One region of the Streptomyces sp. ITFR-16 genome, then DNA from elsewhere that is predicted to be linked to it. Evidence: riboswitches for the same ligand, from Rfam matches in the RefSeq annotation. Region 1 holds a riboswitch; each other region holds the start of a gene.
What was found. Region 1 has a riboswitch for cobalamin ahead of RLT58_RS11605 (ribonucleoside-diphosphate reductase subunit alpha). Riboswitches for the same ligand answer to the same signal wherever they lie in the genome.
Positions count from the first base shown of each region.

Region 2: linked by a shared signal. The riboswitch ahead of metE (5-methyltetrahydropteroyltriglutamate--homocysteine S-methyltransferase) and the one ahead of RLT58_RS11605 (ribonucleoside-diphosphate reductase subunit alpha) in region 1 are both predicted to bind cobalamin.
Region 3: linked by a shared signal. The riboswitch ahead of RLT58_RS05260 (CoA-acylating methylmalonate-semialdehyde dehydrogenase) and the one ahead of RLT58_RS11605 (ribonucleoside-diphosphate reductase subunit alpha) in region 1 are both predicted to bind cobalamin.
Region 4: linked by a shared signal. The riboswitch ahead of RLT58_RS34045 (prenyltransferase/squalene oxidase repeat-containing protein) and the one ahead of RLT58_RS11605 (ribonucleoside-diphosphate reductase subunit alpha) in region 1 are both predicted to bind cobalamin.

Region 1 is NZ_CP134609.1:2,644,031-2,651,102, forward strand. Features, by position in the region: gene RLT58_RS11585 (GntR family transcriptional regulator) at 1-495, shown strand, start outside; gene RLT58_RS11590 (DUF3311 domain-containing protein) at 746-1,000, shown strand; gene mctP (monocarboxylate uptake permease MctP) at 997-2,625, shown strand; gene RLT58_RS11600 (GNAT family N-acetyltransferase) at 2,762-3,274, shown strand; cobalamin riboswitch at 3,327-3,464, shown strand; gene RLT58_RS11605 (ribonucleoside-diphosphate reductase subunit alpha) at 3,604-6,030, shown strand; gene RLT58_RS11610 (ribonucleotide-diphosphate reductase subunit beta) at 6,030-7,046, shown strand; gene RLT58_RS11615 (hypothetical protein) at 7,061-7,072, opposite strand, start outside.
Region 2 is NZ_CP134609.1:7,699,736-7,706,807, forward strand. Features, by position in the region: gene RLT58_RS34060 (ABC transporter ATP-binding protein) at 1-466, shown strand, start outside; gene RLT58_RS34065 (ECF transporter S component family protein) at 463-1,290, shown strand; gene metE (5-methyltetrahydropteroyltriglutamate--homocysteine S-methyltransferase) at 1,347-3,665, opposite strand; cobalamin riboswitch at 3,827-4,043, opposite strand; gene RLT58_RS34075 (3-hydroxybutyryl-CoA dehydrogenase) at 4,207-5,076, opposite strand; gene aceB (malate synthase A) at 5,073-6,665, opposite strand; gene aceA (isocitrate lyase) at 6,768-7,072, opposite strand, start outside.
Region 3 is NZ_CP134609.1:1,153,731-1,160,802, forward strand. Features, by position in the region: gene RLT58_RS05260 (CoA-acylating methylmalonate-semialdehyde dehydrogenase) at 1-1,193, opposite strand, end outside; cobalamin riboswitch at 1,423-1,602, opposite strand; gene cobF (precorrin-6A synthase (deacetylating)) at 1,783-2,574, shown strand; gene RLT58_RS05270 (class F sortase) at 2,663-3,265, opposite strand; gene RLT58_RS05275 (hypothetical protein) at 3,318-3,986, opposite strand; gene RLT58_RS05280 (dienelactone hydrolase family protein) at 4,342-5,079, shown strand; gene RLT58_RS05285 (phytoene desaturase family protein) at 5,189-6,796, opposite strand; gene RLT58_RS05290 (SRPBCC family protein) at 6,856-7,072, opposite strand, start outside.
Region 4 is NZ_CP134609.1:7,688,998-7,696,069, reverse strand. Features, by position in the region: gene RLT58_RS34045 (prenyltransferase/squalene oxidase repeat-containing protein) at 1-2,315, opposite strand, end outside; cobalamin riboswitch at 2,522-2,650, opposite strand; cobalamin riboswitch at 2,749-2,826, shown strand; gene RLT58_RS34040 (prenyltransferase/squalene oxidase repeat-containing protein) at 2,949-4,361, shown strand; gene RLT58_RS34035 (YhgE/Pip domain-containing protein) at 4,600-5,886, shown strand; gene RLT58_RS34030 (TetR/AcrR family transcriptional regulator) at 5,874-6,470, opposite strand; gene RLT58_RS34025 (FAD-dependent oxidoreductase) at 6,674-7,072, shown strand, end outside.

The sequences.
Region 1 (7,072 bases):
CAGGCCCTGCAACTCACCTCGTACACCGAGGACATGCGCGCCCAGGGCCTGGAACCGACCTCCCAGCTCCTGGACATCGGCTACGTCACCGCCGACGACACGCTCGCCGGACTGCTCGACATCAGCGCGGGGGGACGCGTGCTGCGGATCGAGCGGCTCCGGCTGGCGAGCGGCGAGCCGATGGCCATCGAGACCACGCACCTGTCGGCCAAGCGCTTCCCCGCGCTGCGGCGTTCGCTGGTGAAGTACACCTCGCTCTACACGGCCCTCGCCGAGGTGTACGACGTACGGCTGGCCGAGGCCGAGGAGACCATCGAGACCTCCCTGGCCACCCCGCGCGAGGCCGGACTGCTCGGCACGGACGTGGGCCTGCCGATGCTGATGCTGTCGCGGCACTCGCTGGACGAGCAGGGCGAGCCGGTCGAGTGGGTGCGCTCGGTCTACCGGGGCGACCGCTACAAGTTCGTGGCCCGTCTGAAGCGCCCGCTGGACTGACCGCCCCGTCACCGCACGTGAACAGCCCCCGAGGCCCCGCCCGGGGGCTTTTCGCTGCCCCGGGGAGCCCCCGGAACGACCATTGGTCTGGACCAACTTCCCGACGTGTGACCTTATTTCGGCTATCTGTCCGACGTCTCACGACCGTTGCCGGACCGCAATGCGGACAGGGGGTGACGCTGGCCGGGACCCTCGCCTAGATTTCGTGCGCATTACACCAGGTGATCAGCGAGGGGACGGAGTCGCCGCCATGCCAGCAGACCCAGAAGGAAAGCCACCCACCGTCACACCGGTGCGGGTGGTCATCGCCCTCTGCCTCATCGCGCCGTTCGTGGCGATGCTCTGGGTGAGTTCGTACGCGAAGATCGACCCGACGTTCATCGGCATCCCGTTCTTCTACTGGTACCAGATGCTCTGGGTGCTCATCTCGACCGCGCTCACGATGATCGCGTACAAGCTGTGGCAGCGTGACCAGCGCGCCCGCAAGGGGGGTGCGTCGGCATGAAGGACGGCGTGAACGGCGTCGCGCTCGGCGTCTTCATCTTCTTCTTCCTGGCCGTCACGGTCATCGGCTTCATGGCCGCGCGCTGGCGCAAGGCCGAGAACGAGGCCAGCCTCGACGAATGGGGCCTCGGCGGCCGGTCGTTCGGCACCTGGGTCACCTGGTTCCTGCTCGGCGGCGACCTCTACACCGCGTACACCTTCGTCGCCGTACCCGCGGCGATCTACGCGGCGGGCGCGGCCGGCTTCTTCGCGGTGCCCTACACCATCCTGGTGTACCCGCTGATCTTCACCTTCCTGCCGCGCCTGTGGTCGGTGTCGCACAAGCACGGCTACGTCACCACCTCGGACTTCGTCCGCGGCCGCTTCGGCTCCAAGGGGCTCTCACTGGCCGTCGCGGTCACCGGCATCCTCGCCACCATGCCGTACATCGCGCTCCAGCTCGTCGGCATCCAGGCCGTGCTGGACGTGATGGGCGTCGGCGGCGGCGAGAACACCAACTGGTTCGTCAAGGACCTGCCGCTGCTGATCGCGTTCGCGGTGCTCGCCGCGTACACGTACTCCTCCGGGCTGCGCGCTCCCGCGCTGATCGCGTTCGTCAAGGACGGACTGATCTACCTGGTCATCGCCGTGGCGATCATCTACATCCCGATCAAGCTCGGCGGCTTCGACGACATCTTCGCCGCCGCGCAGGACAAATTCGCGGGCCCGCCGGGCGGCAAGCCGACCGGCGCCCTCGCACCCGCCGAGGCGGGCCAGTGGGGTTACGCCACCCTGGCGCTGGGCTCCGCGCTGGCGCTCTTCATGTATCCGCACTCCATCACGGCGACGCTCTCCAGCCGCAGCCGTGAGGTGATCCGGCGCAACACCACCATCCTGCCGCTGTACTCGCTGATGCTGGGCCTGCTCGCGCTGCTCGGCTTCATGGCGATCGCCGCCGGCGTCAAGGTGGACAACGGCCAGCTGGCCATCCCGCAGCTGTTCGAGAACATGTTCCCCGACTGGTTCGCGGGGGTGGCCTTCGCCGCCATCGGCATCGGCGCGCTGGTGCCGGCCGCGATCATGTCGATTGCCGCGGCGAACCTGTTCACCCGCAACATCTACAAGGACTTCCTGAAGCCCGACGCGACGCCCGCCCAGGAGACCAAGGTCTCCAAGCTGGTCTCGCTGCTGGTGAAGGTCGGCGCGCTCGCCTTCGTCCTCACCATGGACAAGACGGTCGCGATCAACTTCCAGCTGCTCGGCGGGATCTGGATCCTCCAGACGATGCCTGCCCTGGTCGGCGGCCTGTTCACCCGCTGGTTCCACCGCTGGGCGCTGCTCGCCGGCTGGGCGGTCGGCATGATCTACGGGACGGCCGCCGCCTACGGGGTCGCGAGCCCCACCCAGAAGCACTTCGGCGGGTCCTCCAAGGAGATCCCGGGCCTCGGCGAGATCGGCTACATCGGCCTGACGGCCTTCGTGCTGAACATCGTGGTCACCGTGGTCCTGACCTTCGTCCTGAACGCCGTGAAGGCGCCCGCCGGGGTCGACGAGACCGCTCCGGGCGACTACACCGCGGACGCGGGCGACCCGGGCGTGCAGACGGAGCTCCCGCCGGCCACGGCGGGTGCGCCGGGCGGCCACTGACGGCACCGCGACGGGCCGTCGCGCCCCCTCCGCACGCGCGGAGGGGGCGCGGCGGCCCGTCCGCGCGTCCAAGCGCTCGGAGTGCCGGCGCAAATCGCTTGCGGGCCCGGCCCGGGCGTGCGGCAGACTTCCGCCCATGGACATAACGATCCGGCCGGTCGAGCCCGCCGAGCACACGGTCCTCGGCGAGATCACCGCCGAGGCCTATCTCGGGGACGGCCTCCTCGACTTCGGCGCCGACGACCCGTATCTGGTGAAGCTGCGCGATGTCCCCCGCCGGGCCGCCGAGGCCGAGGTGCTGGTGGCGGCCGACACGCGGGGCCGCGTCCTGGGCGGGGTGACCTACGCCCCGCCGGGCAACCCCTGGTGCGACATCGCCGCGCCCGACGAAGCCGAATTCCGGATGCTGGCGGTCTCCCGCGAGGCCCGGGGAGCGGGAGCGGGTGAGGCGCTGGTACGGGCCTGTATCGAGCGCGCACGAGCCACCCCGGGCGTCACCGGGATCGTCCTGTCGACGCAGCCGGCGATGCACGGTGCCCATAGAATCTACGGGCGCCTCGGCTTCGTCCGGACCCCCGAGAGGGACTGGAATCCGATCGAGGACCTGAAGCTGCTGACGTACCGCCTGGAGCTCCGGCCCCTGGTGTGAGCGCGCACTGAGATCTCGTACGACACAACATGTGGGGGCTGCCGCATCCGGCGGCCCCCACATGTATGCTCGTGCTCGCTGTCGCCGCAGGGAAATCCGGTGCGAATCCGGAACTGTCCCGCAACGGTGTATTCGGTGTGCTTTTGTGCACCCGTCAGTCCGAGGACCTGCCGACAGCGCATCCGGCTCGACCGAACCGGATGCCCAGACGTCCGGGCCTCGCGGATGGGCCGGTGGACGCCGCACGGAGTGCTGCCCTGCCCGGGTCCCGCTCCGCCCGGCTGCCCCCGCTCCCCGCCGGCCCCGAGCCGAGCGAGGGAGAGCACCACGTGACCATCGCGCCAGCCGATCCGGTTTCAGCGGCCGAGTCCGAAGCAGCCGAGGCCGAAGCGGTCCGGTCCGCCGGACCCGCGAAGGACGGACCGGGCACCGCACTGCTGCGGACCCTGACCGACCTCACCGCCGATCTGCCCGACACCGACCCCGGACGCGTCGCCGCCGCAGCCCTGCGCGGCCGCAACGCCCGGTCGGACGAGGCCGAGCTGTGTTCGCTGGCCACCGAGGCCGCCGCGGGCCTGATCTCCGAGGACCCCGCGTACTCCCGGCTCGCCGCCCGTCTCCTCACCCGCACCATCGCGGACGAGGCGGCCGGGCAGGGCGCGACGTCGTTCTCCGCCTCGGTCGCCGTCGGACACCGTGAGGGCCTGATCGCGGACCGCACCGCCGCGTTCGTGACGCTCCACGCGCAGGCCCTGGACGCGCTGATCGGGCAGTCGCTCGCGGACGGCGCCGACGACCGCTTCGGCTACTTCGGCCTGCGCACCCTGCACAGCCGCTATCTGCTGCGCCACCCGCACACCCGCCAGGTCATCGAGACCCCGCAGCACTTCATGCTGCGGGTCGCCGCCGGGCTCGCGGAGGACGAATCCGAGCGCGCGCTCGGCGAGGTCGCCGCGCTGTACGGGCTGATGAGCCGGCTGGACTACCTGCCCTCCTCCCCCACGCTCTTCAACTCCGGCACCCGCCACCCGCAGATGTCCTCCTGCTATCTGCTGGACTCGCCGCTGGACGAGCTGGACTCGATCTACGACCGCTACCACCAGGTCGCGCGGCTCTCCAAGCACGCCGGCGGCATCGGCCTCTCGTACTCCCGCATCCGTGCCCGCGGTTCGCTGATCCGCGGCACCAACGGCCACTCCAACGGCATCGTGCCGTTCCTGAAGACGCTCGACGCCTCGGTCGCCGCCGTCAACCAGGGCGGCCGGCGCAAGGGCGCCGCCGCCGTCTACCTGGAGACGTGGCACGCGGACATCGAGGAGTTCCTCGAACTGCGCGACAACACGGGTGAGGACCAGCGGCGCACGCACAACCTCAACCTGGCGCACTGGATCCCGGACGAGTTCATGCGCCGGGTCGACGCGGACGGGACCTGGTCGCTGTTCTCCCCGGCCGACGTGCCCGAGCTGGTCGACCTGTGGGGCGACGCGTTCGACGCCGCCTACCGGGCCGCCGAGGCCAAGGGCCTCGCCCGCAAGACCATGCCGGCGCGTGAGCTCTACGGCCGGATGATGCGGACCCTCGCGCAGACCGGCCAGGGCTGGATGACGTTCAAGGACGCCTCCAACCGGACCGCGAACCAGACCGCCGAGCCGGGCCGCGTCGTGCACTCGTCCAACCTGTGCACGGAGATCCTGGAGGTCACCGACGACGGCGAGACGGCCGTCTGCAACCTCGGTTCGGTCAACCTCGGCGCGTTCGTCGCCGACGGCACGATCGACTGGGAGCGCCTGGACGCCACCGTCCGTACGGCCGTGACCTTCCTCGACCGCGTGGTGGACATCAACTTCTACCCGACCGAGCAGGCCGGCCGGTCCAACGCCCGCTGGCGGCCGGTGGGTCTGGGCGCGATGGGCCTCCAGGACGTCTTCTTCCAGCTGCGGCTGCCGTTCGACTCCCCCGAGGCCCGCGCGCTCTCCACGAAGATCTCCGAGCGCATCATGCTGGCCGCCTACGAGGCGTCCTGCGATCTCGCCGAGCGGTCGGGTCCCCTCCCCGCCTGGTCCGAGACGCGTGCCGCCCGGGGTGTGCTGCACCCCGACCACTACGCCACCGAGCTGAGCTGGCCGGAGCGCTGGGACGCCCTGCGCGCCCGGGTCGCGAAGACCGGGATGCGCAACTCGCTGCTGCTGGCCATCGCGCCGACGGCGACGATCGCCTCCATCGCGGGTGTGTACGAGTGCATCGAGCCGCAGGTCTCCAACCTCTTCAAGCGCGAGACGCTCAGCGGTGAGTTCCTCCAGGTCAACGGCTATCTGGTCGACGAGCTGAAGCGGCTCGGCGTATGGGACGCGCGGACCCGCGAGGCGCTGCGCGAGGCGAGCGGCTCGGTGCAGGGATTCGCCTGGATCCCCGAGGACGTGCGGGCGCTGTACCGCACGGCGTGGGAGATCCCGCAGCGCGGCCTGATCGACATGGCGGCGGCCCGTACGCCGTTCCTCGACCAGAGCCAGTCGCTCAACCTGTTCCTGGAGACGCCGACGATCGGCAAGCTCTCCTCGATGTACGCGTACGCCTGGAAGCAGGGGCTGAAGACGACGTACTACCTGCGCTCCCGCCCCGCGACCCGGATCGCGCGTGCCGCGTCCGGCCAGACGGCGGCCGCCGCCCCCATTCCCGTACAGCAGGCCGGCGCGCCCGACGCGGACGCGATCGCCTGCTCCCTCGAAAACCCCGAGTCCTGCGAGGCCTGCCAGTAATGAGCTCCAACGAAGACAAGAACCTGCTCGACCCGGGCTTCGAACTGACCCTGCGTCCCATGCGCTACCCGGACTTCTACGAGCGCTACCGGGACGCGATCAAGAACACCTGGCACGTGGAGGAGGTCGACCTCCACTCCGACGTGGCGGACCTCGCCAAGATGTCGCCCGCCGAACAGCACCTGATCGGGCGGCTGGTGGCGTTCTTCGCGACCGGTGACTCGATCGTCTCCAACAACCTCGTGCTGACGCTGTACAAGCACATCAACTCCCCCGAGGCGCGGCTGTACCTGTCGCGGCAGCTCTTCGAGGAGGCCGTGCACGTCCAGTTCTATCTGACGCTGCTGGACACCTACCTGCCCGACCCGGACGACCGGGCGGCCGCCTTCGACGCGGTCGAGGAGATCCCGTCGATCCGCGAGAAGGCGCAGTTCTGCTTCCGCTGGATGGACTCGGTCGAGAAGATCGACCGGCTGGAGACGAAGGCCGACCGCCGCCGCTTCCTGCTGAACCTGATCTGCTTCGCGGCGTGCATCGAGGGGCTGTTCTTCTACGGCGCCTTCGCGTACGTGTACTGGTTCCGCTCGCGCGGGCTGCTGCACGGCCTCGCCACGGGGACCAACTGGGTCTTCCGCGACGAGACCATGCACATGAACTTCGCGTTCGAGGTCGTGGACACCGTCCGCAAGGAGGAGCCCGACCTCTTCGACGACGCCCTCGAACAGCAGGTCACCGACATGCTGAAGGAGGCCGTCGAGGCGGAGCTTCAGTTCGGCCGCGACCTGTGCGGCGACGGGCTGCCCGGCATGAACACCGAGTCGATGCGCGCGTACCTGGAGTGCGTCGCCGACCAGCGGCTCACCCGGCTGGGCTTCCCCGCGGTGTACGGCTCCGAGAACCCGTTCTCGTTCATGGAGCTCCAGGGCGTCCAGGAGCTGACGAACTTCTTCGAGCGCCGCCCGTCCGCCTACCAGGTGGCCGTCGAGGGCACGGTCGGCTTCGACGACGAGTTCTAGACCGCCCGGACCGGCTAGATCCGCGC
Region 2 (7,072 bases), 5.1 Mb from region 1:
CCCTGCCGGGGCGCGGGAGATCCTCGACCGGCTGGCCCCGGGCATCGCCGACGCCACCCACCCCCGGGACCTGTCCGAGGGGCAGAAGCTGGCCCTCGTCCTCGCGATCCAGCTCGCCGCGACCCCCCAGGTGCTGCTCCTGGACGAACCCACGCGCGGGCTGGACTACCGGGCCAAGGCGGAGCTGACCCGGATCGTCGCCGCACTCGCGGCCGAGGGGCGCGCGGTCGTCGTCTCCACGCACGACGTCGAGTTCGTGGCCCGCACCGCCGACCGGGTGGTCGTCATGGCCGAGGGCGACATCGTCGCGGACGGACCCACCTGCGAAGTCATCGTCGCCTCACCCGTGTTCGCACCGCAGACCGCCAAGATCCTCGCGCCGCTGCCCTTCCTCACCGTCGACCAGGTGACCGCGGCCCTGGAGGCACCCGACGCCCCGGCGGCCGACGGCGAGGACCGGACATGAGCACCACCACCGCGGCCATCCGGCTCACCCCCCGGGTCACGCTGGTCATCGCCCTGGCCGCGTTCCTCGGCGTGGTCGCGTTCTTCTGGCCCTTCGTCGTCGCTCCCGGCACATTCGGCTCGAACTACGCCCCGCCCCTCATCTTCGGCGTCCTGCTCGTCCTCGTCCTGTGCGTGGTGCTCTCCGAGATCGCCGAGGGCGGCATCAGCTCCAAGGCCCTCGCCATGCTCGGCGTCCTGTCCGCCGTCAACGCGGCACTGCGGCCCCTGGGCGCGGGAACGGCCGGCATCGAGACGGTCTTCTTCGTCCTGGTACTGGCGGGGCGCGTCTACGGCCCCGGCTTCGGCTTCACCCTCGGCTGCACCTCGCTCTTCACCTCCGCGCTGATCACGGGCGGGGTCGGGCCGTGGATGCCGTACCAGATGTTCGGCTGTGCCTTCGTGGGCATGCTCGCCGGGTTCCTGCCCCGGGCCACCGGCCGCCGCGAGGTCCTGATGCTCGCCGCGTACGGATCGGTCTCCGGCTACCTCTTCGGCTTCCTGCTCAATCTGTCCTTCTGGCCCTTCTCCCTCGACCCGAACAGCTCCATCGCCTATCTGCCCGGACTGCCGTTCACCGAGCAGTGGCACCGCTATCTCGCCTTCGACCTCGCCACCTCGCTCGGCTGGGACACCGGGCGGGCCGTCACCAACTTCGTCTGCATCGTGCTGGCGGGCCCCGCCGTGCTCACCACCTTCCGCCGCGCCGCCCGCCGCGCCCGCTTCCGGGCCCCGGTGCGCTTCACTCCTTCGGGACCCGCGGACGCCGACGGCCGGGACGCCTGAGCGCCGCTCAGGCACAGGCGCCCCGGCCGGCCGGTCACTGCCCGGTCACCTCCCGGTCAGGAGGACGGGAGTTCGGCGCGCACGGTACGGGCCGCGGTGACCAGGTTCTCCAGCGACGCCCTGGTCTCGGGCCAGCCGCGGGTCTTCAGGCCGCAGTCGGGGTTGACCCACAGGCGCTCGGCGGGGATGGCCTTCAGCCCCTTGCGGAGCAGGGCAGCGGCCTCGTCCGCGCCGGGCACGCGCGGCGAGTGGATGTCGTACACGCCGGGACCGGCCTCGCGCGGGTAGCCGTGGGCGGCGAGCTCGCGGGCGACCTGCATGTGGGAGCGGGCGGCCTCCAGGCTGATGACATCGGCGTCGAGGTCGTCGATGGCCTGGACGATGTCGCCGAACTCCGCGTAGCACATGTGGGTGTGGATCTGGGTGTCCGGCCGCACCCCGCTGGTGGTGAGGCGGAAGGACTCGGTGGCCCAGTCCAGGTAGGCCGCGTGGTCGGCGGCGCGCAGCGGCAGGGTCTCGCGCAGCGCCGGCTCGTCGACCTGGATCACCGAGGTGCCGTTCGCCTCCAGGTCGTCGACCTCGTCCCGCAGGGCGAGCGCGACCTGCCGGGCGGTGTCGCCGAGCGGCTGGTCGTCGCGGACGAAGGACCAGGCGAGCATGGTGACGGGCCCGGTGAGCATGCCCTTGACCGGACGGTCGGTCAGCGACTGCGCGTACGAGGTCCAGCGCACCGTCATCGGCTCGGGGCGGGAGATGTCGCCCGCCAGCACCGGCGGGCGGACGTAGCGGGTGCCGTACGACTGGACCCAGCCGTGCTGGGTGGCGAGGTAGCCGGTGAGCTGCTCGGCGAAGTACTGCACCATGTCGTTGCGCTCGGGCTCGCCGTGCACCAGGACGTCGATGCCGGTCTTCTCCTGGAACGAGATGACCTCGCCGATCTCGGCCTTGATCCGCTCCTCGTAACCGGCTGTGCCGATCCGGCCGGCCCGCAGGTCGGCGCGGGCGGTGCGCAGTTCACCGGTCTGCGGGAAGGAGCCGATGGTGGTCGTCGGCAGCACCGGCAGCCGCAGGTGCGCCCGCTGGGCGGCGGCGCGCTCGCTGTACGGCTGGGAACGCCGGCCGTCCGCGTCGGTGATCGCGGCGGCACGGGCGCGCACGGCAGGGTCGCGGGTGATCGGGGAGTGGGCGCGGGAGGCGAGGTCGGCGCGGTTGGCGGCGATCTCGGCGGTCACCGCGCCGGTGCCCTGGGCCAGCCCCCTGGCCAGCGTGACGACCTCGGCGGTCTTCTGCCTGGCGAAGGCCAGCCAGCGAAGGATCTGCGGGTCGATGTCCTTCTCGGGCGCGGTGTCCAGCGGGACGTGCAGCAGGGAGCAGGAGGCGGCCACATCGACCCGGTCGGCGAGGCCGAGGAGTGTCGCGAGCGTCGCCAGGGACTTCTCGTAGTCGTTGATCCAGATGTTGCGGCCGTTGACCACACCGGCGACGAGCCGCTTGCCGGGCAGTCCGCCGACGGCGGCGAGGTCGTCCAGGTTGGCGGCCGCCTCGTCGGTGAAGTCCAGCGCCAGGCCCTCGACCGGGGCCTTCGCCAGGACGGGCAGCGCCTCCCCGAGCCGGTCGAAGTAGGAGGCGACGAGCAGCTTGGGACGGTCGGTCAGCGCGCCGAGGTCACGGTAGGTGCGGGCGGCGGCGTTCAGCTCGGCCGGCGTCCGGTCCTGGACCAGGGCGGGCTCGTCGAGCTGTACCCACTCCGCGCCGGCGGCCCGCAGATCGGCGAGCACCTCCGCGTAGACCGGCAGCAGCCGGTCGAGCAGGGTGAGCGGTTCGAAGTCGGCGGCCACCCCGGGGGCGGGCTTGGCCAGCAGCAGATACGTGACAGGGCCGACGAGCACCGGGCGGGCGGTGTGGCCGAGCGCGAGGGCTTCCCTCAGCTCGGTGACCTGCCTGGCGGAGTCGGCGGTGAAGACGGTGTCCGGGCCGAGTTCGGGGACGAGGTAGTGGTAGTTGGTGTCGAACCACTTGGTCATCTCCAGCGGAGCCACGTCCTGGGTCCCGCGGGCCATCGCGAAGTACCCGTCGAGCGCGTCGGAGGCGACGGCCTCGCGGTGCCGGGGCGGGATCGCACCGACCATGACGCTGGTGTCCAGGACGTGGTCGTAGTACGAGAAGTCACCGGTGGGCACCTCGTGGACACCGGCGTCGGCCAGCTGCCGCCAGTGGGAGCGGCGCAGACCGGCCGCCGTCTCCCGGAGGGCGTCGGCGGTGACCCGGCCCTTCCAGTAGCCCTCGATGGCCTTCTTCAGTTCCCGGTTCGGACCCTGGCGGGGGTAGCCGTACACGGTGGCTCGTGCTGCCGCGGCTGCGGGCTTCGCTGTCACGGAAATCTCCTTCGCGAGATGACTCCTGAACATCCCGGGACGGGACGCGGACGCGAAGGGATGACGAACCGGACGGATTCCGGCACCCGTACGGTGCGGTCTCTCCGTCTGATGTGTACGCCGACCCGCCCACGAGGTCACCGGGATATCCGCACACGAATGGTCGTGTGCGGGCAACGGGCAGGTCTTCGGACTCGCGGGCACGTCTGCCGGGGCAGACTCCTACTGGCCGTCGCTTCCCGGATCCGGGCGGATCCAGTGCTGATGACGGCGGTCGTTCCCACTCACCGCTGCGGGGCAGTCCCGGATTCCCACCGGGTTCCCTCTTACGACGCTCCTGCCTGGCGGACAGGGCGAACCAGCTGCACGGACCACCCTAGAGGGTGTGCCACCCCCGCCACGCCACTGTTCACATTCCGGAACATGGAATGAGACGCCGGGGGCCGGGCACGCCGAGGGGGCGTACGACGGATCCCTTGCCGCCGTACGCCCCTCTCCACAGCACCGCGGGCCCCTCGGCCCGGCGGTGGACCCGGGCCCCTCAGCCCCGGTCGTACAGGTGGAACCCCCGGCCGCTCTTGCGGCCCAGCAGCCCCGCCTCCACCATGCGCTGGAGCAGCGGCGGCGGGGCGTACAGGGGTTCCTTGAATTCGTCGTAGAGGGATGCGGCGATGGAGGCGACCGTGTCCAGGCCGATCAGATCGGCGAGCTTCAGCGGTCCCATCGGGTGCGCGCAGCCCAGCTCCATGCCCGCGTCCACATCGGCGGCCGTGGCGAACCCCGACTCCGCCATCCGGATCGCGGCGAGGAGGTAGGGGATGAGCAGGGCGTTGACGACGAACCCCGCCCGGTCCTGAGACCGGACGACCGTCTTGCCGAGGGTGTGCTCGGCGAAGTGCCGTACGGAGGCGATGACCTCCCCGGAGGTGTGCAGCGAGGAGACCACCTCCACCAGGGGCAGGACGGGGGCCGGGTTGAAGAAGTGCAGTCCCAGCACGCGGTCGGCGCGCCCGGTGGCCATGCCCAGCCGCATCACGGGGATGGAGGAGGTGTTGGTGGCGAGCACGGCCCCGGGGTCCTCGACGATCTTGTCGAGGGCCGCGAAGATCTCCGTCTTCACCTCGGTGTTCTCCACGACGGCCTCGACGACGAGCTGACGGTCGGCCAGGTCGTCCAGGCTGCCGGTGAAGATCATCCGGGCGAGGGCGTCCTCGGCGCTCACCCGGTCCAGCTTGCCCCGCCGCACCGCGCGTCCGAGGGAGACGGCCACACGTTCGCGGGCGGCCCGGGCGGCGGTGGCATCCGCCTCGCACACGACGGTGTCCAGGCCGGCGCGGGCACACACCTCGGCGATCCCGGCACCCATCTGCCCGCCGCCCACCACTCCGATGCGTCGGATGTCGCCGTTCATGACTGTCCTTCCGGGCGGTGCACGAGATGACGGGTGTAGGCGTCCGCAGTGAAGAAGTCCGGCAGTTCCCGGGCCAGGGCGGTCCGTTCGAAGAGCGCGCGGATCTCGTCGAGAGGAGCCCACGGGTACTCCGCGCCCAGGGCGGCGAGCTCGTCCTCCAGCAGCTCCGTCACCGTCCCTCGCTCGATGACCCGGTGGCGCAGCCACTGCCAGATCTGGACGCGGGCAATCTCGGCCGTGGCGGCGTCCTCCATCACCCCGTACAGCGCGACCGCACCCTGACCGCGCAGCCAGGCGGCGAAGTAGCGCACGGCCACCGCGACATTGGTCCGCACCCCTTCCGGCGTGGGCGGCGCGCTGACGCGCCGGACCGAGATGAGCTGAGCCGCCGTCACCTCGACGTCGCTCCGGGTGCGTTCGATCTGGTGCGGCCGCGATCCGAGCACCCCGTCGAAGACCTCGCGGCAGACCGGGACGAGTCCGGGGTGGGCGACCCACGAGCCGTCGAAGCCGTCCTCGGCCTCGCGCTCCTTGTCCAGACGCACCGCGGCGAGCGTGGCCCGGTGGGCCTCCGGGTCCTCGCCCGGCACCTGGGCGGCCATGCCGCCGATGGCGTGCGCGCCCCGCCGGTGGCAGGTGCGCACGAGCAGCTCGGTGCAGGCGCGCATGAAGGGGGCGGTCATGGTGACCTGGCCCCGGTCGGGCAGCAGGAAGTCCGTGCGGTGGCCGAAGGTCTTGATGAGGCTGAAGAGGTAGTCCCAGCGGCCCGCGTTGAGCCCGGCGCTGTGCTCGCGCAGCTCGTAGAGGATCTCCTCCATCGCGACGGCGGCCGTGACGGTCTCGATCAGGACGGTGGCGCGGACGGTGCCGCGCGGGATGCCGAGGAGTTCCTGCGCGAGGACGAACACGTCGTTCCACAGCCGCGCCTCGTCGCGGTTCTCCAGCTTGGGCAGGTAGAAGTACGGACCCCGGCCCGCGTCGATCTGCCGCTGTGCGCAGTGGAAGAAGTAGAGCCCGAAGTCGACGAGGGCCGCCGGGGCGGGACGTCCGCCGATGTGCAGATGCTCTTCGAGCAGATGCCAGCCGCGCGGACGGACGACGACGGTCGCGGTCCGCTCGTCCAGCCGGTACCGCCTGCCCCCGGCGGTGGTGAAGTCGAGCCTGCGCTCGGCGGCGTCCAGCAGGGTCAGCTGGCCGCCGACGATGTTGTCCCAGGTGGGCGCGGTCGCGTCCTCGAAGTCGGCCATCCACACCTGCGCGCCCGAGTTGAGCGCGTCGACGGCCGTCCGGCGCTCCGGCGGCGCGGTGATCTCCACCCGCCGGTCGGTCAGCCCGGGCGCGGGTGGCGCCACCCGCCAGGAGTCGTCCGCGCGGATGCCCGCGGAGACGAGGGAGAAGTCGAACGGCGAGCCGGAGGCCAGCCGGGCCGCCACCCGGCGGCGCTCCTTCAGGACGGCCGGGCGGCGGTCCGCGAAGGCGTCGACGAGTCGGGCGACGAACTCCAGGGCGGCGGGCGTGAGGATCTCGTCGTGGCGGTCACCCGGAGCGCCGAGGACCTGAGCGGGAGCGGTCGGAGCGGAGAGAGGCATGCGGGTCTCCTCGGCATGCGCGGCCGGGCGCCGGAGCACGATGGGGCCGGGCGCCCGGCCTGGACGCTGGGGCGGTGGAAAGGGGGTGAGGGACGCTTGGGGCTAGTGGAACTGCTGTTCCTCGGTCGACCCGGTCAGCGCGGTCGTCGAGGAGGCCGGGTTGACGGCGGTGGAGATCTGGTCGAAGTAGCCGGTGCCGACCTCGCGCTGGTGCCTGACCGCGGTGAACCCGTCCTTCTGGGCGGCGAACTCCCGCTCCTGGAGGTCGACATACGCGGTCATGCCGTGCTCGGCGTAGCCGTGCGCCAGGTCGAACATGCCGTGGTTGAGCGAGTGGAAGCCGGCCAGGGTGATGAACTGGAAGCGGTAGCCCATCGCGCCCAGCTCGCGCTGGAACTTCGCGATCT
Region 3 (7,072 bases), 1.5 Mb from region 1:
TAGCCGGCGGCCCGGACGACGCACAGGACGGGGCCGAAGATCTCCTCGCGGTAGATCCGCATCCGCGAGGTGACGCGGTCGAAGAGGGTCGCCCCGGCGAAGAAGCCGTCCTCGTGCCCAGGGAGGGTGAAGTCCCGCCCGTCCACGACGAGTTCGGCGCCCTCGGTGACGCCGATGTCCACATACCGCCGGACCCGCTCGACGGCGTCCCGGCTCACCAGGGGCCCGAAGTCGGCGTCCGGGTCGTCGGAGCGGCCGATCCGGAGGGTGGCGATGCGCTCCTTGAGCGCGGCGACGAGCCGGTCGGCGGTCTCCTCCCCGACGGGGACGGCGACGGAGATCGCCATGCAGCGCTCGCCGGCGGAGCCGTATCCGGCGCCGATCAGGGCGTCGGCGGCCTGGTCGAGGTCGGCGTCCGGCATCACGATCATGTGGTTCTTGGCGCCGCCGAAGCACTGGGCGCGCTTGCCGTGGGCGGCGGCGGTGGCATAGAGGTGCGCGGCGACGGGGGTGGAGCCGACGAAACCGAGCGCGCCCACCCTCGGGTCCTCCAGGAGTGTGTCGACCGCTTCCTTGCCGCCGTTGACGACGTTCAGCACGCCGGGCGGCAGACCGGCTTCCAGGAAGAGTTCGGCCAGCCGCAGCGGGACGGACGGGTCGCGCTCCGACGGCTTGAGGATGAAGGCGTTTCCGCAGGCGAGAGCGGGTGCCGCCTTCCAGAGCGGGATCATCGCGGGGAAGTTGAAGGGGGTGATCCCGGCGACCACACCGATCGGGGAGCGCAGCGAGTGCACGTCGATGCCGGTGCCGGCGTTGTCCGTGAACTCCCCCTTGAGCAGATGGGGAATCCCGGCGGCGAACTCGACGACTTCCAGGCCGCGTTGGATGTCCCCGTGCGCGTCGGCGACGGTCTTGCCGTGCTCCGACGACAGCAGGCGCGCCAGGGATTCGCGTTCCGCGTCGACGAGTTGGAGGAAGCGCAGCAGGACGCGGGCGCGCCGCTGGGGGTTCCACTGCCCCCACTCCCGCTGGGCGGTGACGGCGTCGGCGACGGCCGTCCCGGCGTCGGCGCGGCCCGCGAGCGGCACACGCGCCTGTACGGAACCGGTGTTGGGGTCGTGGATGTCGCCGAAGAGACCGGACGTACCGGCGGTGTGCTTCCCGCCGATGAAATGGGTGAGTTCACGGACCATGGGTGCCTGCTCTCGTCAGGTGGGATCCGGGGACGGCACGGCGAGCCGCCGGCCCGCGCGCAGAGAGGCGGGCGCGGTGCCGGGGAATGCCGTGGGACAGCGGACAGTGGGGCCGGAGGGCCTCGGAGGTCTACGGGCGCGCAGGGATGTGCGCGCGCCCCGCCGGATCACCAGGGTCGTGTGTGTGCGTACGGACCGGTGCCATGCGTGTCGTCTCCATCCTCGTGGAAAACACGGAACCGTCCGCGGCCGGTATCCTGACTCCCGGATCTCCGCGCGCCGCCCGCCTTCCCGGCAGTACCTCGCCAGTGGCGTGTGGATGGCAGCACACTCCCCGGTCACAGTGGCGGGACCGTGCCGGATTCACACCGGCTTCCCTGCACCGCGGACCTTGTCCCCCGAAGATATAGTTGGACGTCCTACTAAGTCCACCCCGCCACTCGCGACGCGTGGCAGCCGGGGCCCCGCCCCGCGCGGCCCACCCGGCGCCGGACCGGAAAGGCCGTGTACGCATGCGCATCCGCCCCGAAGCGGACCCGCTCGCCCCGGATCCGCACCGCGCCCTGCGGACGGCCACCGGGAGCAGCGCATGAGTACCGCCGCCCGGCATCTCCTCGTCATCGGGATCGGCGCCGGCGACCCCGACCACCTCACGCTCGGCGCCGTGCGCGCCATGCGCAGGGCCGATGTCTTCTTCGTACTCGGCAAGGGCCGGGAGAAATCCGCCCTCACCCGGTTGCGGCGGGACGTGCTCGATGAGCATCTCCCGGGGCCGTACCGCGTCGTCGAGGCCGAGGACCCCTGGCGCGACCGCCGCCAGGCATCGGACGCGGGATACACCGACGCCGTGCGCGACTGGCGCCGGCGCCGCGCCGACCTCTGCGCCCGGCTGATCCGCGAGGAGTTGGCGCCCGGACAGTGCGGGGCGTTCCTGGTGTGGGGCGACCCGTCGCTGTACGACAGTACGCTCGGCATCCTGGAGGACATCGGGGCCCGCGGGGAGGTGGACTTCACCTGCGAGGTGGTCCCCGGCATCAGCAGCGTCTCCGCCCTCGCCGCCCGCCACCGCATCACCCTCAACCGGGTCGGCCGCCCCGTCCACATCACCCCGGGGCGACGCCTCGCCGAGGGCCTTCCGCCCGACGACTCCGACATCGTCGTCATGCTCGACGCCCACGAGTCCTTCGGGCAGTTGGCGGGCAGCGGCGTCTGGATCCACTGGGGCGCCTACCTCGGCACGCCGGACGAAATCCTGATCGCCGGCCCCCTCGACGAGGTCGCCGACCGCATCCGGCACACACGCGCCGAGGCCCGCGCCGAACACGGCTGGATCATGGACACCTACCTGCTGCGGCGGCGCCCCGAAGGCCCGGACGCCTGACAGGCCCCACGCCCTTCTCCCCGTCCCGGTGGACACGCGGGCGGCCGGTGCCCGCTCGGGGCACCGGCCGCTCCATACCGTTGACGGCTCAGACCGTCTGCTTCTTCAGGGACGTCAGATGGGCGAAGACGACGACATTGGCCGAGTAGCCGTTCTTCTTGTTGAAGCGCCCGCCGCACGTCATGAGCCTGAGTTCCGGACGGCGGGTGGTCCCGTACACCTTGTCGTCCGGGAACTTGTCCTTCGTGTAGGTCTTGACCTCGTCGACGACGAAGACGGCGGTGACCCGGTCGGCCCGGGCGACCTTCACCGTGTCACCTCGGTGCAGCGCGTTGAGGTTGAGGAAGATCGCCGGTCCCGTCTCGGTGTCGCGGTGGCCGACGATGAGGGAGGTCCCCGCCTCACCGGGCGAGGGGCCGTCCTGGTACCAGCCCACCAGCTTCGGCCTGCTCAGCGGTGGGGCGCCGAGATGGCCCTTCTTGTCGAGCCCCAGACCGGTGACCGGGGCCTCGATGAAGATGGCGGGCACGGTGATCTTCACCGGGCGGGAGCGGGACAGGGGTGCGTGCGGAGCCACCTGCCGGGCCGGCTGGTCGCCGCCGCCCGCGGCGTCACCGCCGCGGGCGGCGGGCGAGTCCGAGCTCGCCCACACGATGCCGCTCACCAGCGCGGAGAGCACGCCCAGCGTCATCGTGAGGCGACATGCGCGGCTCGGCCCCCGCCGCCGCCGTCTGCTGCGGCCGTTATGCCTCGTTGCGGGCACGGCGGCGTGCGGCTCGGCGAACCATGATCAGCCCTGCGGCCCCGGCCGCTCCGGCGGCCAGCGCGGCGGTGGCGCCGACGTTCGAGTCGTTCTCGGAGCTGACGCTGTCCAGGTCCGGCACACCGCCGCCGCCGGCGGGCACCGCACCCGACGGACGGCTGTAACCGGACTCGGCACCCGAAGCGGACGAGTCACGGCCGCCGTTCTGCGAGCCGCCCGCACCGTTGGCGGGCTTCGAGCAGTCGACGCGGAAGCTCTTCTGCTTCGGGCCCGCCGGGACGATCCACACCAGCTGGTACGTGCCCTCGGGGAGCAGGTACTCCTGGCTGCGCGCCGAGCCGTTCACGAGCGGCAGCGTGCTCTGGAGGGTGTCGCCCGGGGGGACGGTCGGAGGCTGCGCGGTGATCGTCCAGGGCACGGCCGGGAACGACTCGAAGTTGCTGGCGGAGAGGACGAACTTGCAGACCTCGACGCCGTCACCACCGCGAGAGTTCCAGCCGACCGAGCGGATGTCGATGTCGCCGCTGTCGCCGGGGGCGGCGTAGGCGGTGGACGCGCCGGCCAGGGTGGCTCCGGCGACGGCTACCGCGGCGGCCACGGCGGCACCTGCGCGGACACTGCGGGAACGGACGGTAGCGGAAATGCGCATGACGAACTCCTTCAAGCCGGGATGATTGTCGTACGAATCAGGCGAACGCCTAAGAGATGCCATGAATCGGCAAATAAAGATCGCGTAACACTCTGAAAACGTCGCGCAAGTACCCTGAGTAGCCGATAGCACCCCGTAAAGGGGCACTCCAACAGAGGTAGGACAGGACAGGGCAGGACAGGACAGGGCGCGGAGCCTTGAGCGGGCGTCAGCTCAGGGCGCGGGGGCGGGTGCCCGGGACGCCTGGGTGCCTGGGGCGCCTGGGGCGCCGCCCCGAAGGCGCCGCGTCCGCTTCGGTTCGCCGGCGGCGGAACACCGGCCGGACCGGGCCCGACGCTCACTACAGTCCGGACTCATGACGACGATCACGACACGCACGGTCGAGTACCCGGCCGACGGTTTGACGATGGTCGGGCACCTCGCGCTCCCTGCCGGTGCCGACCGCCGGGCCGCGGTGCTGCTCGGACCCGAGGGCATGGGACTCGGCGATGTCGAGCGCCGCCGGGCCGACGCTCTCGCCGAACTGGGATATGTGGCGCTGGCCTTCGACCTTCACGGCGGGCGCTATGTGGGCAACCCCGAAGAAATGCTGGCCCGTTGCCTGCCGCTGCTCGCCGACCCCGACCGGATGCGGGGCATCGGCCACGCGGCACTCGACGTGCTGCGCACCGAACCGCGCACCGACCCCGACCGGATCGCCGCCGTCGGCTACGGCACCGGGGGCGCCATCGCACTGGAACTCGGGCGCGACGGCGTCGACTTGCGCGCGATCGGCACCGTCAACGCCACCACCACGGGCCGACCGGGCGAGTCGGCGCGCATCCGCTGCCCGGTGTGGGCCGGGGTCGGGTCGGAAGACCCGATCATGCCGCCCGCGCAACGGAGCGCGTTCACCGCCGAGATGCAGGATGCGGGCGTCGACTGGCGCCTCACGGTCTACGGCGGCGCCCTGCACGCCTTCCACCACCCGCCGGTCGACCACCCCACGGTCCCCGGCGTCGGCTACCACCCCCAGCACGCGCGGCGAGCCTGGCGCGACGTCGTCGACCTGCTCGCCGAGTGCCTGCCCGTGACGGAGGACCTGGGGGGATGACCCGGGGGACACGGACGCGCTCGCGCGGACGGCGGCCCGTGCCCCGGTCCGGCCGGCGGGCGCGCGCGGCGTTGCCCCCGGACCGCCGCGCGGGTGACGGCTCCGGCCGTCAGCCGGTACGCCGTCCCGCCCGGCGCCCCCACGGCGCGTGCGGCCCGAAGCCGCGCGCGCCGCGCAGCGCGGCGCGCGCGGCGTTGGCACCGGGAGCCCCGTGGACCCCGCCGCCGGGGTGGGCGGAGGCCGAGGCGAGGTAGAGGCTCTTCACCGGGGTCTCGGGCCGGCCGAGGCCCGGCACCGGGCGGAACACCAACTGCTGGTGGGCGGCCGTGGTTCCCCCGTTGATCGCACCGCCGAGCAGGTTGGCGTCCAGGGACTCCAGGGTGGTCGGTGCGAGCAGCCGGCGCGAGACGATGCGGGACCGGAATCCGGGGGCCCAGCGCTCGACCTCGTTCTCCATGCGATCGGCCATGGCCTCCTGTTCCCGCCGGTCCCACCGCCCCGTGAGCCCGTCCTCGCCCGCGTCTCCCTTGATCCGGTGCGGTACGTGGGTGTAGGCCCAGGCCGATTCGGTGCCGGCGGGTGAGCGGCTCGCGTCCGCGGTGGTCATCTGCCCGAAGAGGAGGAAGGGGCGGTCGGGCACCCGGCCCGTGGCGATCTGCGCGGCGAAGCGGGTGAGCCCGTCGACCCCGTCGGCGAGGTGGACGGTTCCCGCCGAACGCGCCTCGCCTGCGGTCCAGGGCACCGGCCCGCTCAGCGCCCAGTCGGTCTTGAACGTGGCGAAGTCCCACTGGAACCCGCGCAGGTCCTTCAACAGCCGGTCGGGGAGATACCGCGCGTCGACCAGCTCGCCGTACAGCGCCGGTGCGGACACATCGGCGAGGACGGCCCGGGACGCCGGTACGGACTCACCGCCCGCGGTGCGTACGCCGACGGCGCGCCCGCCCCGTACGACGATCCCGGTCACGCGCTCCCCGCAGCGGACCACTCCGCCGTGCCGCTCCAGCCGCCGCACCAGGGCCGCCGTGAGCGCGCCGGCGCCCCCGACCGGCACCGGAAACCCGTAGGTCTGGCCGAGCATGGACATCAGGTACCCGAAGCCCCCGCTGCCCGCCGCTTCCGGGCCGAGGTCCGCGTGCAGCGCGTTGCCCGCGAGCAGCAGCCTGCCCGCCTCGCCGCGGAACTGCTCCTCCCCCAGCCGCCGGACGGGCAGCAGCAGCATCCGGGCCATCCGGAGGCCGCCGGCCGCCCGGAGCCTGGCGGCGAGACGTACGCCGGAGCGCACCGGCGGGAACGGGGTGAACAGGGCGCCCAGGATGTCGGGGCCCAGGCGCTTCCATGTGCCGTACAGGTCGAGCCAGGCGGCGCCGTCGCCAGGGGCGAACGTGTCCAGCCCCGCCGCGGTGTCCTCGGCCGCGCCGTCCAGGACCGCGCAGCGGCCGTCCGGCAGCGGATGCGCCAGGACGCGCGGGGCGCGGCTCCAGGTGAGGCCCTCGTCGTGCAGGTCCAGCCCTGCCAGGACGGGAGAGGCGGCGGCCAGGGGGTAGAACGCGCTGAAGAGGTCGTTCACGTAGTCGGGGTGGACGCCCCGGTCGCTGCGGACCGCGCCGCCGGGCTCCGGCTGTGCCTCCAGCACCTCCACGCTCCAGCCCGAGGCGGCGAGGAGGTTGGCCGCCACGAGGCCGTTGGGTCCCGCGCCGATGACCACCGCGTCCGGCATGGACACCTCCATGTGCTCGGCCGCCGGCCGCCGCCCTGCGGGGAGCGGCCGGGCGGCGGTCAGGCTGCCCGGGTCCTGGGGCGAGGGGCGTTCTCGACGGTGTCCGCCAGTCGGGCGAGCATGCTGCGGTGGCGCAGCTGGATCACCGCGTCCACGGCGGTGTTGTGGAGCTTTCCGGCGGGCCCGCGCAAGGGGTGTTCGTCGATGGTGACCAGGGCGTTCCCGCCCCAGGGCTGCACCTTCAGCGCGATCCGTACGGTGCCGAGCCGGCCGCTG
Region 4 (7,072 bases), 5.0 Mb from region 1:
TCGCCGTTCTGCTGGCCGGCGAGGAACTTACGGGCCTTGGCGATCTCTGCGTCGTAGCGCTCGGCGTCCAGGGAGAGCCCCTGGACCGCGAGGGCGGCGGAGTTGACCGAGTCACCGGCTGCCCCGGGGAAGCCCCCGTCGGGCAGTTGCTTGCCCGCGATCCAGCCGAGCGCCTTGTCGACGGCCCGGTCCGCCTTCTCGCCGCCGGCGAGGTCCAGGGCCATCGCGGCGATGGCGGTGGAGTCGACGTCGGAGTCGCCCGTGGCGGGGATCAGGCTGGGCCAGGCACCGCTGCCGTGCTGGAGGCTCTCCAGGTACGCGATCGGGTCCTGGGCCGCCTTCTTCTCACCGGCTCTCAGCTGGGCCATGACCGCCAGCGACTGGGAGAAGACGGAAGGGGCGTAGGTGTAGGCGCCCTTGGCGGCGCAGCTGCGGTCCGGCGCCTTGCTCGGCGCGGCGCACACGGCCGCATCGAGTCCGGCGACGAGGTCCTTGCCGCCGAAGGCGCGGGGGTCGCGGCCCACGGCCTCGGCCAGCAGGGCGGCCTTGCCGATGGACCCGCCGAGCGCGTACTCGGTGCCGGTCCCGGTCCAGTCCTGGAGGGTTCTTCCTTCGCCGTCCTTGCCGCCCTTGTCGAGGAAGTCGACGATCCCGCGCAGCTTGTCGTTGTTCAGGCCGGTCGCCGCGAGCGCGTAGGCACCGTCGATGGTGAGGCCGAAGTCCGCGTGGCCCGAGCCGGTCCCCGCGACGTAGTACTGCCCCTGCTTCAGGTTGGCCGCGCTGGTGAGGTAGGCGACGCCCTTCTTCAGGTCGGGGCCTTCGCCGGCGGGGCGGGTCGGGGCGGTGGTGGGCGGCTTCGTCGTGGGCGGCCCGGTGGTGGGCGGGTCGGTCGGCCCGGACTCCTTCACCGTCAGGCGGACGAGGTCGGTCCCGGCGCCGGCGAGGACGGCGGGCGAGGTCGCGTACAGCGCCGGGTCGGTGGCGTCCTGCTCGAAGCCGAAGCCGCCGCCGTCCAGTTGCTCGCGCGAGAGCCAGGAGACGGCCGCGTCGGCCTGCGCGGTGTCGCCGAGTGCGCGCAGCGCCTGGGCGGCGTACGCGGTGGCGTGGACGCTGCCGGTGGCGGAACCGGTGTAGCCGGCGAAGGAACCGTTCTCGCTCTGTGCCTTCTTCAGGTACGTACGGGCCTTGGCGACGGCCGCGTCCCGGCCGCCGGCCTCCTTCAGGGCGAGCGCCACGAGACCGGTGGTGGCGGGGTCGCCGTCGCAGTACTCGTCGGGGCCGATCAGGATGCCGGTGACCCCGCCGTCGTCGCACTGGAGCTGGGTCAGCCGCTCGACGGCCGCGGCCGGGGGGACGGCGTCGGCGCGGAGCAGGGCCAGGACGGCGAGCGCCTGGCCGTCGCCGTAGGAGGCGTTGCGGAAGTCGCCCGGGGCGGTGCAGCCGGAGGTCGTCGGGCCGGTGGTGCAGACGTTGTCCACGAGGCCGGCGATCAGGTCGTGGCCGCCGAAGTGGCGCGGGTCGCCCTCCGTGGCCTCGGCCACCAGGGCGAGGCGGGCGGCGGCGGTCGCGTCCGGTGCCTGGCCCGCGCCCGAGGGGTAGGCGTAGTCGTCGGCGTGGGCGGCGAGGAAGGCGGTGACCTTGTCGAGGGTACCGCCGTGGCCGCCGGTGGCGGCGAGTGCGTAGGCCGCCTCGGTGGTCAGCAGGTAGTTGGGGGTGTCGGCGCCGTCGTCGACAACGCGTTCGCCGTCCTTGAGCGCGCTGTCGACCCAGGCCGAGGCGGCGGCGAGGTCGATCGCCCCCGGCGCGACGGTGGGGGTGTTCCCGGGGTCGGGGGTCCCCGTGCCGCCCTGGGCCCGCACCTCGTCCGGGGTGAAGGCCGGTTTGCCGGTGGTTCCGCCGATGTCGGTGCCGCCGAACACCCAGGCGTCGACATCGCCGTCCTTGGGCTTGCGGTCCATGGCCCCGTACTGGCTGTAGGTCCACTTGTTCTGGCCCGGCGAGGCGATCCAGTAGGACCAGTAGGCGGTGGCGGGCGGGGTGAGGACGCAGGATTCCTGGGCCGTCGTCGGGTACTGCGTGCCGGAGCCGAGGCCGATACGGCAGATGAAGGCGGGGCCGTCGTGCTGGGTGCCCTCGGTGGTGAACCCGGCCTCGTGGAGGAGTTCGTACCCGGTCGTCGGTGTCGTGTCGCAGCCGCGCTCGACCTTGCCGCCGAAGGGACCGAAGTCGACGGCGACGATCGCGCCCCTGCTGGCCGTGCAGTCCCCGAGGGGGTCGGCCGAGGCGGGGGTGACGGTGACGAGTGTCACGCACATGGCAAGCAGCAGGAACGCCGCGGATATCAGGGCCAGGAACGCACGGGCCCCCGCCTGTCGGTCTCTTCGCTGTGCCGTTGCGGTCCCCACCGCGGCCCCCTCGTCCTGGCGCCGCGAGGACAGGAACGTGGCAGAGGCGCCCGCACCCCAGAGGTCACCACGGGGTGGAGCTGTCGACCACGCCGTAGTCCGCGACGGCGTTTCTCGCTGCAGATCAGGGCCCAGGTAATCCGGCTCGCCCGGCGGATGCCGGGCCTACGGTTGCGGGTCAGCGCCGGATTTCGACCGGCTTCCCCTGGAACCTCGTGCTTATCAGGCGGATTGGAGCACGGTGCCGCACACGGCGTCAAGACGACGTGTGGCAGCGCGCGGAGGGCGGCGCGGGGGCTGCTGGCAGGACCGCACGGCCTGGGGTAGCGTCCTGGGCTGCCACATGGGGGAACCCGGTGAGAGGCCGGGGCTGACGCGCAACGGTGTGGAGCGGCGGGGACCGCTCCGAGCCCGAATGCCCATGGCGGCGGTGCACCACAGGAAGCCGGTCCACGCGTTCGGGCGGCGGCCCCTGCCACTGCTGCCCTGCCTTCGAGGCGGGACGCGGGGCCCGGCCGGCGCCCCTCATCACAGGAGCAGGCCATGCCCCGTACCCTCATCCCGACCCGTCTCGCCCTCACGGCGACCGTCTCCCTCGGGGCGCTCTGTCTGAGCGTCCTGCCGGCCGCGGCGACCGCCACGCCGGCCCAGATCGCCACCTCGAAGACGAACGGTGTCGCATACCTCAAGTCCCTTCAGGCGGCGGACGGTTCGTACGCCGGAGCGGGACTCTCCAACGAGTGGGCGTTCAGCGCGCTCGCCTCCGCCGGTACGGCGGCCGTCGACGTCACACCGGGCGGCGACGCCACGAAGAACGCGAGATCCGTCTACCGCGGTCTGCTCGCCACGGCGGGCTGGCCCTCGGCGACACCGGTGGTGACCGACTACGAACGCGCCACCCTCAACGCGTACGCGGCCGGCATCGACCCGGCCCGGGTCTCCGCCTCCCGCAACCTGATCGGCGACATCTACGGCTACTGGCAGACGGCGGAGCCGGGCTACTTCGGCCCTTCGGCCAACTTCAACGGCACCGTCTTCGCCGCGCTCGCCCTGGGCGGCGCGAAGACCCAGGCCGGAGCGCAGCGCATACCCCAGGCGCTGCGCTCCGCGCTGATCACCCGCATCCGCGCCAACCAGCACAACGACGGCGGCTGGAACTACAGCAAGGCCGAGGGCGACGCGGGCCAGCTCGGCAGCACGAGCGACATCGACATGACCGGTGCCGCGATGGCGGCGCTCTGCGTCTCCGGCGTGCCGAACACGGACACCGACATCACGCAGGCCAAGGCGTTCCTCAAGAGCAAACTGGTGCCCACGAGCGGCGCGTTCAACGCCATGTTCGGCGTCAACACCGACTCCAACGGCTGGGCCGTGTCCGGCCTGAACGCCTGTGGCATCAACCCGCAGACGGGCGACTTCCTGACCTCGGCGGGCAAGACCCCCGTCGACTTCCTGATCGCCCAGCAGTTCAACCCCGGCGGCGGATTCAAGTACCTGCCGAGCGACACCTCGCCGTCCGCCTACGCCTCCATCGACGGGCTGCGTGCGGTCGCGGGAGGGGGCTTCACCGCCACTCCCCCGGCGCCCGCCACCAGCGGCGCGCCGCAGTGGGTGGCGCAGTCCGCGTTCACGCCCGGCACCGCCACCAAGCTGGCCCTCACCGTGGACGACGGCACGGGCGGCCTGAAGGTGTGCTCCGTCTCCTTCACCCCGACCGGGACGACGACCACGCTCGGCGCGGTCCTCGACGCGGCGACGACGGCGGCGACCCCGTCGGGCTGTGTCAGCGGGGTGACGCCCTCCTCGGGCACCGGCACGATCACGGCCCTCAACGGCAAGGCCAACAGCGGGTCGAACACCTGGAAGGTCGGCGTGGACGGCTCGGCCTTCGCCGGCGCCGCCCGGAACAAGGTCATCAACGCGGGCGACACGATCGCCCTGCGCTGGGGCGCCTGACCTCGGCGTTCCCGTGCGGCGGCCGGCCCGCAGCGAGGCCGGCCGCCGCGCGGGGCGGTGCGTGCGCACCACGACATGACCTGCCGTCAAAGTGTCGTAACCTTCCGTTCCGTCGTGCTCGCTCTATGGTCGTGATGCGTCCGCAGGCGGTGCCTGCGGCAGCCCAGGGAACGAGGGAACCGTCCGCTTCCGTGGGCCCTTCAGCGACCGCATCGCCGTCACGAGCCCGTGGAGTGGTATGGCTACCGAGATCCCCGCCCGCGTCCCCGGCCCGCCGGCCTCCGCCGGCCGAGTGCTGCGCCGGTGGAAGATCTGGCTCGCTCCGGGCCTGCTCAGCATCCTGGTCACCCTGGTGCTGTCGCTGCTCTACATGGGCGGCATCCTCACGCCGGCCCGCAGCCTGGACCAGTTGCCGATCGCTCTGGTGAACGCGGACACCGGCGCTCCGCTGCCGGGCCAGCGGGAGAACCTGGGCACCCAGGTCAGCGCGGCGGTCGTCGCCTCCACCCCCGGCAAGCAGGTGCGGTGGCACCGGGTGAGCCGGGCGGAGGCGCAGCAGAAGCTGGCGGCGGGCAAGGTGTTCGGCGCGCTGGAGATCCCCGGCGACTTCACCGCGTCGGTGGGGCGGCTGACGACGGCCCGGGCGACGGTCCGGCCGACGATGACGGTGCTGACCAACCCGGGCGCGGGCAGCCTCGGTTCCTCCCTTGCGGCCCAGATCGCCCAGAAGGCCGCCCAGCAGTCGTCGCTGTCGATCGGGAAGCAGCTGACGAAGTCGGCCACGGCCGCCGGGGCGAACGCCACGACGCGTCTTCTCCTCACCGACCCGGTGGCGGTGAGCACGCGGGTGGGGCATCCGATCGGGGAACACACCGGTCTGGGGCTGAGCGCTTTCTACTACACGCTGCTGCTGGTGCTCGCCGGGTTCCTGAGCGCCAACATCGTGCACACCGGTGTCGACACCTCCCTCGGCTACGCGGACACCGAGATCGGCCCCTGGCACACCCGGCGCCCGACCCTGCCGATCGACCGGACGCAGACACTGCTGCTGAAGATGGTCATGACCGCGGGACTGACGGTGCTGACCACCACGGCGCTCATGGTGGCGACCATCACCGTCCTGGGGATGGACGCACCCCATGTGGTGCAGCTGTGGCTGTTCTCGTACTGCGCGTGCCTCGCGGTCGGTCTGGGTGTCCAGGCGATCAACGCCGCGTTCGGCAGCGTCGGGCAGCTCGTGGCCATGTTCGTGTTCATCGCGCTGGCGCTGCCGTCGTCCGGTGCCACGGTGCCGCTGGAGGCCGTGCCGTCGTTCTACCGGTTCCTGGCCGCCTTCGAACCCATGCGCCAGCTCGCCGCCGGTGTCAGGGCGATCCTGTACTTCGACGCCCAGGCGGACGCGGGGCTCACCCGGGGCTGGATCATGGTGGCGATCGGCTTCGTGGCGGCGCTCGTGTTCGGCTTCGCGATGACGCGCTACTACGACCGCAAGGGTCTGGACCGGCTGGTCCCTCAGCCGGGGTGACCCTGCGCCCGGCCGCCGTCCCACCCGTGTTCGAGCAGATCGAAGGCGACGTCGACGGCGTGCCCGGCGTCTGCGGCGTCGTGGGCCAGGGCGGAACTCTCCAGGGCGAACCGCGCCAGGGCGGCGCAGCGCGGATCGTCGGCCGGGGCGCCGATGTCCGCGGCGATCGCCCGGGCAAGGGCGTCCTGGTGGCGCATCCACATGCGGTGCGCGTAGTCGCTGAGCGCCGGGGTGCCGGTCACCAGGTCGAGGAAGTCGCGGTAGGCGGGGTCGGAGCCGGCCGAGCGGACACGGGCGCGCTTGACCTGGGCGCACAGGGCCTGGGGGATCGTCGTGCCGGGGGCGCGGTCGCGGACGGCCGCGACGAGCCCGGCCTCCTGGTCGGCCTCCTCGTCGAAGACGAGCGCCTCCTTGCCGGGGAAGTGCTTGAGCAGCGTGGTGGTGGAGACGTCGGCCGCCTCGGCGACGTCGTGCAGGGTCACGGCGTCGTATCCGTGTGCGCAGAAGAGCCGCAGAGCGGCGTCCGCGAGCGCCTTGCGCGTGGCGGCCTTCTTGCGTTCCCGCCGTCCGATCGGTGTCGTCATTCTTTTATCGTACACAAGGGTGCCTGATCCCAAAAGTTGTACCGTTGCACTTTTTTGGTCGTTGTGCTTCTGTGGCTACGGGAGGACCCGCCGCGAAGCCGGGGGATTCCGCCGGTACGCACCGGCCCGGCGCCCTCGACGGCGTCGCCGTTCTCCTCTTCCCCCGCCCACTCTCAGCTCGACGTACGACCACGGAGGTCGCCGTGAACCGCATCCCCCACCCCATATCCGCCGCCCGTATCGCCGTCATCGGCGCCGGACCCGGCGGCCTCGTCTGCGCCCGTGTCCTCCAGCGCCACGGCCTCGACGTCACCGTCTACGAACTCGACGCATCCCCGACCGCCCGCGCCCAGGGCGGCACCCTCGACATGCACCCCGACACCGGTCAGCACGCCCTGCGCGCCGCCGGGCTGTGGGACGCCTTCGCCGCGCTGGCCCGGCCCGAGGGCGAGCAGTGGCGCCTGGTCGGACGCGACGGGCGGATCATGTTCGACTCCGCCCCGCCGGAGGACGGCCGGGGCCGCCCGGAGATCGACCGCGGCCGGCTGCGCGGTCTCCTCCTCGGCTCGCTCACCCCCGGCACGGTCCGGTGGGGTCACAAG